Regions from separate parts of the Pseudarthrobacter linnaei genome, predicted to be linked through region 2. Evidence: riboswitches for the same ligand, from Rfam matches in the RefSeq annotation. Region 2 holds a riboswitch; the other holds the start of a gene.
The links. Region 2 has a riboswitch for thiamine pyrophosphate ahead of ACZYZ3_RS07330 (ECF transporter S component). Riboswitches for the same ligand answer to the same signal wherever they lie in the genome.
Positions count from the first base shown of each region.

Region 1: another riboswitch for thiamine pyrophosphate. It lies ahead of thiM (hydroxyethylthiazole kinase); the one in region 2 lies ahead of ACZYZ3_RS07330 (ECF transporter S component).

Region 1 is NZ_JBVAYX010000001.1:14,720-20,496, forward strand. Features, by position in the region: gene ACZYZ3_RS00075 (bifunctional hydroxymethylpyrimidine kinase/phosphomethylpyrimidine kinase) at 1-1,448, opposite strand, end outside; gene thiE (thiamine phosphate synthase) at 1,445-2,098, opposite strand; gene thiM (hydroxyethylthiazole kinase) at 2,095-2,901, opposite strand; TPP riboswitch at 2,895-2,988, opposite strand; gene ACZYZ3_RS00090 (META domain-containing protein) at 4,010-4,264, opposite strand; gene ACZYZ3_RS00095 (peptidase M56 family protein) at 4,696-5,523, opposite strand; gene ACZYZ3_RS00100 (RNA polymerase sigma factor) at 5,520-5,777, opposite strand, start outside.
Region 2 is NZ_JBVAYX010000005.1:178,825-184,601, forward strand. Features, by position in the region: gene ACZYZ3_RS07315 (UDP-N-acetylglucosamine 1-carboxyvinyltransferase) at 1-951, opposite strand, end outside; gene ACZYZ3_RS07320 (energy-coupling factor transporter transmembrane component T family protein) at 1,048-1,851, opposite strand; gene ACZYZ3_RS07325 (ABC transporter ATP-binding protein) at 1,848-3,542, opposite strand; gene ACZYZ3_RS07330 (ECF transporter S component) at 3,559-4,233, opposite strand; TPP riboswitch at 4,299-4,442, opposite strand; gene ACZYZ3_RS07335 (heme-degrading domain-containing protein) at 4,645-5,190, shown strand; gene ACZYZ3_RS07340 (DUF4386 family protein) at 5,182-5,777, opposite strand, start outside.

The DNA.
Region 1 (5,777 bases), on a different contig from region 2:
CGGAACGCCTGGGCCATGTGGTGGCGGGACGGTTCATCCGCGGTGGCGGCAACCGTGGTGACGATCTCTATTGCGCGGGCGGTGGAGGCAGCGAACTCCTCATCCGCGTAGGTATCCAGCCAGCTGCGGTACGGATGCGCGTCGTGCGAGAGCGGATGCAGCCGCGTGCCGACATCCTGATACATCCAGAAGCACGGCAACAGCGCCGCGACGAGTACGCCGTAGTCGCCGCTCGCGCCGGCGGCCGCCAGATGGTTCAGGTAGGCGGTCGTCGTCTCGCTGGGCTGCACGCCGGCCAGGGTTTCGTCGGCAATCCAGCTGGAGTGCAGGTCGAGTTCGGCGGCGATCGCGCCATGCGCGCTGGCCGCCCAGAACACCTGCTCGGTGGCGGTCGGGGCGAGTCGGCTCGCGACGGCCAGCATCCGGGCGTAATCGCGCAGGTACAGGGCATCCTGGGCGAGGTACCAGACGAAGGCCTCCCGGTGCAGCGAGCCATCCCCAAGTGCTCGAATGAACGGCAACTCGTCGGTGTCGGTGCGGATGTCACGGATGTCGTGCCACCACGACTCAGCCACCTGCGCCGGGCTGGGCCGGTTCTGCAGGCCGCCGCGCTGCCACAGCCCGGCGAAGTGCTGGATCGGACCGTGGCCGGACCCGACCTGCAGGTCGCCGGAGTGGGCAATGCTCTCGGTCAGCCAGAGCTTCGCCTCGGAGACAGCGTCTCCCCAGTGCGCGAGGCTCGGTCCGGCCGTGCCGGCCCGGGACGCCACCCTGGTCGCGACGGCGGAGGAGAAGGAACACCCGGTTCCGTGTGTGTTCAGGGTGTCGATCCGCAGCCCGGGAAACTCTCGCACGGTGTGGGCATCGACGAGGGCATCTGGGACGAGGTCACCGGCGAGGTGCCCGCCTTTGGCCAGCACGAGAACCCCGTACGTTTCGGCGATCTGCTGCGCCTGGCTCAGGGCCGCCGACCAGCTCGTCGCCACCGGAGAACCGGCCAGGATGGCCAGCTCCGGGATATTGGGCGTCACCAGGTGCACGACGCTCAGCAGGTCGCGGAGAGCCTGCTCGGCATCCTCGGTGAGCAACCGGTCGCCGCTAGTAGCGATCATCACAGGGTCGAGCACCACGAGCCTGGGCTTCACTTGGCCGAGCCACTCGCTCACGGTGCTGGTGACGTGCACATCGGCCAGCATCCCGATCTTGACGGCATCGATCTCGACGTCGTCACTCACGGCGTGCAGCTGCTCGAGCAGGAACGAGACCGGCGGCACGTGCACCGAGCGCACACCGTGGGTGTTCTGCGCGACCAGCGCGGTCACCACGGCCATGCCGTAGCCCCCGTTCGCCGCAATGCTTTTGAGGTCAGCCTGGATGCCCGCTCCGCCGGTCGGGTCGGTACCAGCAATGCTCAGCACGCGGGCAATGCGGAGGGATGCGCCGGTCATGCCGTCGCGCCCCAGGCTGCCCGCAATTCGCGGGCGGCCTGCTCGGGGTGCGGCGCCGCACAGATCGCCGACACCACCGCGACGCCCGCCGCCCCACACTCACGGAGGGCGGCCAGGTCGCGCAGGCCGACCCCGCCGATGGCCACGGCCGGCAGCGTGCTAACCCCGACCAGGCGAGCGAACTCGACCAGCCCCAGGGCGGGGGGCGCGTCACTCTTGGTGCGTGTGGCGTGCAGCGCGCCGATGCCGACGTAGTCGACCAGGGCCGGATCCTCGGCCGCGCGGCGCAGCTCGGCATCCGTCGATGCGCTGAGCCCGATCACCGCGTCACCCCCGATGAGGGCACGCACCACGCCGACGGGCAGGTCGGACTGCCCGACGTGCACCCCGGCCGGCCGGCGCCCTGCGGCACGGGCGGCCAGGAATACGTCGACCCTGTCGTTCACGATCAGCGCCACGGTGTCCGGCAGCACATCCGCGATGCGCAGAACGGTGTCGAGGAACTCCCGCCCGGCGGTCGCCTTCTCACGCACCTGCACGGCGCTCACTCCCTCGGAAACGGCGCGGCGCACCACGTCCACGATGCTGCGCCCGGCCGCGGCGGCCTGCGCCGAGTCGGTCACCAAGTACAACGACAGGTCGAGGTTCATCGGAGCACCGCTCGGCGGGCGATGTCCTGCGCGTTGACGGTGGCCAGGGCGTCCACAAAGGCGACAGCGAAGCTGCCCGGACCGGCGGCGGACTCTGCCGCAAGCTCGGCCGCGACGGTGTAGACCGTGGCCGCGGCCACCGTGGTGGCGAACCTGTCGTCGTCGACCGCGGCGAACGCGGCCATGACCGCGCCGAGGGCACAGCCCCCGCCGGTAACGCGAGTGAGCAGCGGATGCCCGTTGTCGATGCGTACCAGCCCACGGCCATCCGTGATGATGTCGACGGGTCCGGAGACGGCGATCACCCCACCGGTCATACCTATCAGTGCGTCTGCTGCGGCCAGTGCGGCATCCACCTCGTCGGACGAGTCGACCCCGCGCCCGCCGGATCCGGCACCCGCCAGCGCGATGATCTCCGATGCGTTCCCGCGCACCACCGTGGGTCGCAGGTCGTGCAGGGCGAAGGCCAGCGGCGTGCGCACGGGCAGGAAACCAACGGCAACGGGGTCGAGCACCCACGGTGTTCCGGCGGCGTTCGCGGCGGTGACGGCCTCGACCATCGCGTCGCGTTGTTCCGCGGTGGGGGTACCGAGATTAACGAGCAGTCCGGATGCGACCCGCGCGAACGCGCCCGCCTCCCCCGGAATGTCGACCATCGCTGGTGCCGCACCTAGCGACAGCAGCACGTTCGCGGTGAAGTTCACCACAACACTATTGGTGATGCACTGCACGAGCGGCGGGTGGGACCGCACCTCGTCGAGAGCTGAACAGGTGAATGAAATCAGGTCTTCTGGCGTGCGCATATGCGCGACATCCCTTCGCTAGTACTAACTAGATCAGGTTCAACGGGTGTTATCTCAGCTCCAGATGGAGCACCCCGTGTCACTTGGCTTATGGCCCAGCGTATCGCAGCGCCCTCGTTCTCATTCATGGTTGGACGCGGCCAACACATCTACGCAGCACCGCGCTACGGACGCGACCCCCGGCAGACAAACTGAAATCGAACTAAGGCTCCCACGGCGATAGGCGCGTTGTCTCGTGTCCCTAGAGATAAGAGGCGTCCTACCGAAGAGACCGGGACCCACTCAGAACCTCTCGGAATCTCGGTGCACGGTGAATCGCGTAACTGCGTTGCGAAACCTCATTGGGCAGGAGAAGGGACTCACACTTCAGAAGACCACGGCTAGTACATCAAGCGCCCGTAAGCCGGTCCGGAAGCGGAACCCTCTACGGGACCGACAGCTGCTCCTGAAGTGGGCGGGTGGCTCGGGTAGGCTCGGGACACCAAGCCTGAGGGGGCCGCATGGAACCAGAGCATTACAGCAGACCAGACAACGATCACACCACCAGCAATGAGCCCGCTGCCAAAACGTCGGAACAGAAAAGGCGAATCAGGTTCTCAGCCTGGCTCGGTATTGGCCTCGCCATATTCATCATGGTTCCAGCCGTATACAGGCTGGCCACAGAACCGCCTCGCTGGCCAGACACCATATTCGTGAGCGTTGGAGTGGGGCTGATCATTTTCCACTCCGTCCGGGTCATCCGCCTACCCAGGGGTAACTAGGCGGTCCCCGACAGGCTCTGGACGCCAAAGAACGGCAGTAGGGGTTCGAGCGTTTGCATCGTCCAGAGGGCGAATGAGTTTCTTGAGCTTGTCCCAGGCGAAGACGTAAGGCTCGTCTGGCACGAGGCGCAGAGGACGAGTTCTCGTTGCCGGCCGCGCAGAGGACGAGTTCTCGTTGCCGGCCGCGCGGAGGGCTCCGAGCCGAACCCTCCGCGGCACCGTCCCCTAGGGGATCCTTTTGCGGGACTTGGGGACGCGCGTCCCACGAGAGCGGCCATGCTTAGGGATCGGTTCGTCCTATCCAGTTGCGGTTCGCACAAGGAAGATCGAAGTGGGTGGGCGGGCTGCTACTCGCTTTTGAAGCTGAGTGTGTCTGTTCCGCTCTTCCAGCTGAGAGTGCCCTGGCTGAATGTCAGTTCGATGGGCCGCTTCAGGAACTCCATCACCCACAGATGCTGTTCGCCGACATCGCCCGCGCACCCCATCGCTCCGGTGGCGATGTTCCTGACAGTAAGCGTGTTCCCGGTGATTGTCGCCTGCCCGCCCAGGGGGCCGCATCCGGTAGTCACGGTCAACTGAAGCTCTCCATTCGCGGAGGTCAACCATGCCCTGACGCCGCCGGATGCCGCCCAGGGTAGATCGTTGCCGGCGGCCGTGCCGGAAACACTGGCGTATCGGGAGCACTGGGTCGTTGGTAGGAACGCCGTACATGTTTCTTGGGGTGGCGTGGTGCTGGTTGAGCCAAGGGTTGAGCTGGTGGACGTAGCCGAGGTAGTGGAGCTGGGCGTGGGTATGGCAGTTCCCGGTTCGCCCGTTTTCGTGTCTCCGCAAGATGTCAACAGCATGCCGAGAAGTAGGAGGGGAACCGTGTATTGCCACAACCGATTGCGCTTCATTGTGCTCCCCTGAAGGTGGACGTTGATGGGAGCCTATACACAGACGGCCGAGTTTTTCATGAATCCCGAAAGTGTCCCGTTCGAGGTTCCCCGTAGGGGGAACCCTTTACGGTCTGGTCCTGGCGGCGAACGCTTGTTTAGCGCGCTGGAACTACTGTGGCGTCCGGTGAAGGGATTGGTGACCTAGACGGGTAGGCGGGTGTTCCGCCTCCAGAACCCGCTGCCAGGAAGACACCAACTTGGGTTCCTCCGTCGCTGAGGAATACCGGGATCTCCCGGGGTGGGCGCGGAGTGTTGAAGTTTTTCGCTGCGTCTTCCGGGCTGGTAGGCATTGGGCCGCCGTAGAGGTCCTTTGCGTAGGCGTAGCCTGATGCTCCATTAGTCGCCATGACGGCGATCAGATCCGGAACTCCGTTTTCGGGACTTTCAACCCCGTAGGTTTCACCTTTGTCGTTGACGCCTAGTTCGGTCCTTTCCTGCTTCACGTAGCTGGCGGAGAGTTGCCAGCGGTTACCCGGTTCCGTCCCGATCGTAACGGTCTCCTGTCCGGGTTCGAGGGGAATGGTGTACCGGCAGGAATTTAGACGCGTCTGCATATCGATGTCGGTGTAGCTGCAGCTGGCACCGCCTGGGAACTCGAACGAACCGGGGGTCAGGGCGGTCAGCGTCAATTCGATGTCAGTGGCGCCTGCCGGTGGTTTCCCGAGTTCCACGGTGGCTGTTCCGGTGTAGCTCTCTGTCACGGGCGAAGCCAACGGAGTCACTTGCTGGGAGCCGGGAATCTGAAAGAACCCGGCTGCGGCTGCGCCGATGCCACCGAGCAGACATGCGCCGGCCAGCGTGCCGGCGCCGAGCCAGAGACGGGTGTGTTGGCGGGCCCGTACCGGGGCCGGTTGGTGGACTTGGGCGACGAGTTCTGCTCGAAGTGCGTCGCTGAATCGGTCATCGACCTTGAACTGGTTCATGACCTGTCTCCTTCCAAAACTGACCGTGCGAGGCTGCCGGCAGTAGGAGCGCCCGTGCTGGTGGTGCCGGTGAGGGCGGTTTTCATCCGTTGCCTTGCCCGGTGCATGCGGGTCTTCGCGGCACCGGGAGTCAGATTCAGGACTGCCGCTGCGGCAGCCAAAGGGTAGTCCTCGAACACGACCAGACTCACCAGGTGCAGGTCCTCGGCGCTGAGTGTTCCGAGAGCCTTGGCGAAGTCCCGGTCCAGGGTCTC
Region 2 (5,777 bases):
GGCGGTGATCAGGCTCATCGCCTCGATCGGGTCCTCGGAGGGGAAGTATTCGATGTCGGCGTGAACGGCGGGGCGGCCGGTGATCTTCAGCGTCGTGGTCCCCACGCCCTCGATCCCGACGCCGAGCATCTGCAGGTAGAAGCAAAGATCCTGCACCATGTAATTGGGGCTGGCGTTGCGGATGACAGTGGTGCCGCTGCGGTGCGCGGCGGCCATGATGGCGTTTTCGGTGACGGTGTCGCCGCGTTCGCTGAGTACAAAGGAGCGGTCAAGCCCGTCCGACGGCGGCGCCTGCACGGCGTAGAAGCCGGCCTTGGCGTCGACGCTGAGGCCGAACTGGCGCAGCGCCTGCATGTGCGGCTGCACGGTGCGGGTACCGAGGTCGCAGCCGCCGGCGTAGGGCAGCCGGTACTCACTGGATTCGTCCAGGAGCGGCCCCAGCAGCATGATGACGCTGCGGGTCCGGCGGGCCGCCTCGACGTCCATCGAAGCGAGATCCAGCACGGCGGGGCGGCGGATCTGCAGGTCGTTGGCGTTGAGCCAGGTGCATTCGACGCCGATGCTGGTCAGCACCTCGACGATCCGGTTGACCTCTTCGATCCGGGCGAGCCGCCGCAGGGTCGTGGTGCCGCGGTTGATCAGGCTGGCGCAGAGCAGGGCGACGCCGGCGTTCTTGCTGCTGTTGACGTCGACGGAGCCGGACAAGGTGCGGCCACCCTCGACCCGGAGGTGCGTCATGGCCGGCCTGCCCACCTTGACGATGCTCCGGCCGAAGATGGACTCGAGCCGCTGGATCATTTTCAGGCTCAGGTTCTGCTTGCCCTGTTCCATGCGGGCAATCGCGCTCTGGCTGGTCCCCAGCTCGGCGGCGAGCTGCCCCTGGGTCCAGCCTTTCTGGCCGCGGGCGTCGCGGAGCAGGGCACCAACTTCTTCAGCAGTCTCTTGAGTCATCCCCAGAAAATATCACGGATGAGTTATTAGTCAACGTAATTCCGGCCGGAATGCCGCTAATCTCACAGGCATACCCGCGCCGTGCGATATCCGCTGCTACTGCCGGGCGAGGAAGACCATGTTCCAGGTTCCCGCCGCCAGCGAGGCAGCGACGGCGGCGCCGGCGATCAGGACCCCGCCCAGCAGCACCCAGGCGTCCACGCCGCTGTAGGTCGATTTCCGGGCCCAGGTCCGGTGTGCGCCGCCGAAGCCCCGGGCTTCCATGGTGACCGCGAGCCGGGAGGCGCGCCGGACGGCCTGCACCAGCAGCCCGAAGCCCTGCCCCAGGGCGGCGCGGAGCCGCTGCCGCGGATTCCCGTGGGAGCCTACGCCGCGGGCGCGGCGTGCCATCCCGATGGTCTGCCATTCTTCGGCCATGAGCCCAACGAGCCGCATCGCGGCCAGGGTCCCGAGGACGAAACGGTGCGGCAGCTTCGCCTTCTGCGCGAGGGCGTCCGCCAGGTCCGTGGGGTCCGTGCAGCTCATCAGCAGCACCGCCGGCAGCGCGATGGCCAGACCGCGGATCATGAACCCCACCCCGAGTTCGAGGGACCCTTCGCTGATGGACCAGATCCTGGCGTCGAGCAGGATGCTCCCGCTGTCGGGGGCCAGGATCGTGGTGCTCCAGCCGCCCAGTGCGGCGGCCAGGATCAGCGGCCAGCCCCGCTGCCAGAGCAGGCCGAGGGTCAGGCCGGCCAGCGGCAGGAGCGCCAGCTCGAACGCAAGGGCAACCGAAGCGGACACCCAGTCGATCGACAGCGCCAGCACCATCGTGATGAGCATTACGGCTGCGAACTTCGCCAGCGGGTTCGCGCGGGTCAGCAGGGCATGGTTCCCGCGCAACGTCAGTTCCTGCCTCATGGCGCGGCGACCTTCCGCGTTTGCCGGGGGCCCGGTTCTGGGTCTCCCGGTTTCCGGGGGCCCGGTTTCCGGGGGCCCGGGGCCCGGTGTTCCGGGGCCCGGAGGCTCAGCCCGGTGCCGCCCAGGACCGCGCTGAATTCGGCATCGTGCGTCACGGACACGACGGCGGTGCCATCGTCGAGCAGTTCGGAGAGGAAGGAGGCCAGCTCGGCCCAGGTGTTGGCGTCCTGGCCGAAGGTGGGCTCGTCCAGAACGAGTACCTGGGGATGGGCGGCAAGGACGGTGGCCACCGACAGGCGCCGCTTTTCACCACCGGAGAGTGTGTAGGGATTGGCGTCCACCAGCTCCGTGAGCCGCAGCCGCTCCAGCAGTTCGTCCACACGCTCCCCGCCGCGGCCCAGGTGCCGGGGCCCGACCATCAGCTCGTCGAGCACCCGGCCTGTGACGAACTGGTGCTCGGGTTCCTGGAACACGGTGCCGATCCGGGCGATCAGCTGCTGGGCCTTCCACCGGTACGGGTCGATCCCGGCGCCGGCGCTGAGTTCCACGGTGGCGGAGACCCTGCCGGACACCGGCGCGAGCAACCCGGCGAGCGTGAGGGCGAAGGTGGACTTCCCTGAGCCGTTGGGCCCGGTGATGGTCAGGGCCTCCCCGGCCCGGACCTGGGCCGTGATGCCGGACTGCACGGGTTGCGGCGGGACGGACCGGAAGCCGCCGCGGAGACCGGCGCGCCGCGGGCGTTCGCGCGAAACGGCCAGGTCCTCCGCGGCCAGCAGCAACCGGCCCGCGGTGCTGGCACCGGGGGCCGTCCCCGCGGATGCCCCGGAGGCGCCGGTGTCCCGTGTGCCGCCGCGCGCACGGGTCGGGGGCACGTAGCCCGGCACCCAGACTCCCGCCGCGGTGAGCATGTCCCGTGCCTGCGCCAGGATCTGGTCCGGCGGCCCGTCGATCAGCACAGCGGAGTCCGTGGCCGAGCCGGGCTGCAGCACCACGATCCGGTCCACAAGGTCCTTCCAGACCGAGACCCGGTGCTCCACCACCACCAGGGTGGCTCCGGTTTTATCCAGGCACCGGCCGACGGCGTCGCGGACTTCCAGGACGCCGGCGGGATCGAGGTTGGCGGTGGGTTCATCGAGCAGGATCAGCCCGGGGCGCATCGCCAGGATGCCGGCGAGCGCCAGGCGCTGTTTCTGCCCGCCGGAGAGCGACGACGTCGGGTGGTCCAGCGGCAGCCGGCCCAGCCCGACGTCGTCGAGCGCTTCCGCCACCCGGGACCAGATGTCATCCGGTGGCACGGAGAGGTTCTCCGCGCCGAAGGCGACGTCGTCGCCGAGGCGCGAGAGCACCACCTGGGTCTCCGGGTCCTGCTGCATCAGCCCGGCCCGGCCGCGCCGGGACCGCGGCGGGGCGCCGTCGATCAGCAGGCTGCCGGACTCGTCCGCGTCCTCGGCGTCCGCCGCGGCGCCGGATGCTGGGTCGGCACCGCCGGTGGAGCTGTCGCCAAGTACCCCGGCCAGGGCGTGGAGCAGCGTGGACTTGCCGGCACCCGAGGGTCCCAGCAGCAGCACGCGCTCCCCGGGCCGGATGTCCAGGTCCAGGCTGCTGACCGCCGGCCGGGACCGGCCGGCGTGCCGCCAGCCCCAGCCGCGGGCGGCGACCGTGGCCGGGCGGACCGTATCGGAGGATCTCATGGTCAGAGTGCGGACGTCAGGAGAAGACCGGCTCCGTGGCGGCCCTGCGGGAGGCAAAGGAACTCAGCACACCGGTCCTGGCCAGGCCGCGGGTCGCGAGCCAGGACAGTGCGCCGGCGATCAGAGCGCCGGAGATGGCGGTGAAAATGATGTACGCGAGCTTGTCGCCGCCGGAGTAGGCGATGTTCCAGCCCCAGGGCATGAACGAATCATTCAGGCCGCAGAACAGGCCCGCCCCGGCACCGGCCAACAGGGACACCGGCAGGTTGAACTTCTTGTACATGAAGGCGGCGAAGACCAATTCGGCGCCCAGGCCCTGCAACAGGCCGGAGAAGAGCACTGTGGTGCCGTACTGCGAACCCATGATCAGCTCGCCGGTGGCGGCCACGCCTTCGCAGAACAGCGCGGCGCCCGGCTTGCGGATGATGAGCATGCCCAGTACCGCGGGGATCATCCAGCCGCCGGCGTAGAGTCCGGTAAGCGGCGGGTAGAACGCGTTGACCGGGGCGGAAACAAGGTTGGCGCCCTGGGACCAGGCCCAGAAAATCACGCCGCCGGCCACCGCGACCAACGCGGCCACCACAATGTCCACCACACGCCAGTTGTGGCTCCGTCTGGCGGGAGTGGTGGCAGTTGCGTGCCCGGCGGGTTCGTGCCCGGCAGATTCATGCTTGGCTGATGTGTCAGTCATATTTTCCTCCTGAGGAACAGGAGGGGAGAGTGACCCGGGGAAGCAGCCTCCGCCACCGCCCCGCGCACTCTGAGAACTCGACTCCCTTGCGCCGGTACTAACCGGATCAGGTTCGAGGGTCTGCGGCTGTCCGCACTCTCAGCGCCCACCTGTGGTGTCCCCGGATTTCTCCGGTGATGCCCGACGGCGGCGCTCCCCTGTCGTATCTAAATTTCGCCCTTGTGGGCGTGGCCCAGTTTACACCTGTGGCGCGCCGTTTTTCGGAGCCGGCCGTCACAATCCGCCGGTGCTCGCACCGGTGACCCGGAACGGCCGGCTTGGTAGAGTCGGCAAGGCACGGGAAAACCGGACGCCGCAGCCTACCTGCCAGCGGGCCGGCCACCCACGGCGGACCAACGGAAGCTGAATTCTTTGACCACCTCACCAGTATCTTCCCCCGACTACGATCCGGACTCCCCGGAACCGCAGCCGCACGGGTCCCTGGGGACACTCATCGGCCGCATCCTGGCCGAAATGGACGAGCTGCAGTTCCGGTCGTTCAGCAAGGACGATGCCCTGGACCTTGGGCTCCTCCTGGTGGAACTGGGCCGGCAACGCTCCCACCCGATCGCCATCGACATCACCAAAGGTGAGCAGGTGCTTTTCCACGCGGCGCTGGAGGGTGCCACCCCGGACAACGAACGATGGATCAGGGCCAAACAGCGAACGGCCGTGCGGTACGAAGTCCCGTCACTGCTGGTCGGGCTCCGGGCCCGGGCGGCCGGCGGACGAATCGAGGATCACGCCTGGTTCGACCAGCAGGAGTTCGCCGCGCACGGCGGCGCTTTCCCCATCTACCTGCGCGGAACCGGGATGGTCGCCACGGTCACGGTCTCGGGGCTGCCGCAGAAGGCCGACCATGAGCTGGTGGTTGAGGCCCTGTCGGAAATCCTCGGCCACTCCGGGGCGTCAGCCTAGCCTGTCGCGGTTGCCGCTGCTCCGGGGCGTCCGCGCCGCCAGCCGGATCAGCGCAAGTCCCACGGCCACGAACCAGATCCACAGCAGCACCCCATAGCCCCAGTAGAATTCCGGGACGGCGTGCCGCAGCGCCTCCGAGACGACGCCCAGGCCGCCCGTGGCTATCCCGAGCCACGCGAGGGTCCTCGGCAGCACCCCCTGCAGCATGACGCAGGAGATCAGCAGGATACCGAACGCGGACAGGACCCCGACGATGGCGGGGGTGTTGTTCTCTGCGACGATGGCCTCGGCGGCGGTCGCGTAGCGGAGCCGGGCTGCGTCATCGCCGGCCGCGGTGTACCGGTCGCTGAGGTATATGAGCACCAACGAGCCCCTGCTGGTGACCGGGACGGCGAGGAGCAATGCCCATGCCAGGCCGCCGGCCACGGTAGCCAGCAGGGCCAGGCTCTTGTCGAGCGGGGCGAGCGCCACGAAGAGGGCGACGAACACCAGCACCGGCAGGATGTTCGGCACGATCCACAGCAGCTGTTCGGCGAGGTAGATCCCCTTGTTCCGCGCGATGAACTCGAGCGTCTCGGCGCCTCCGT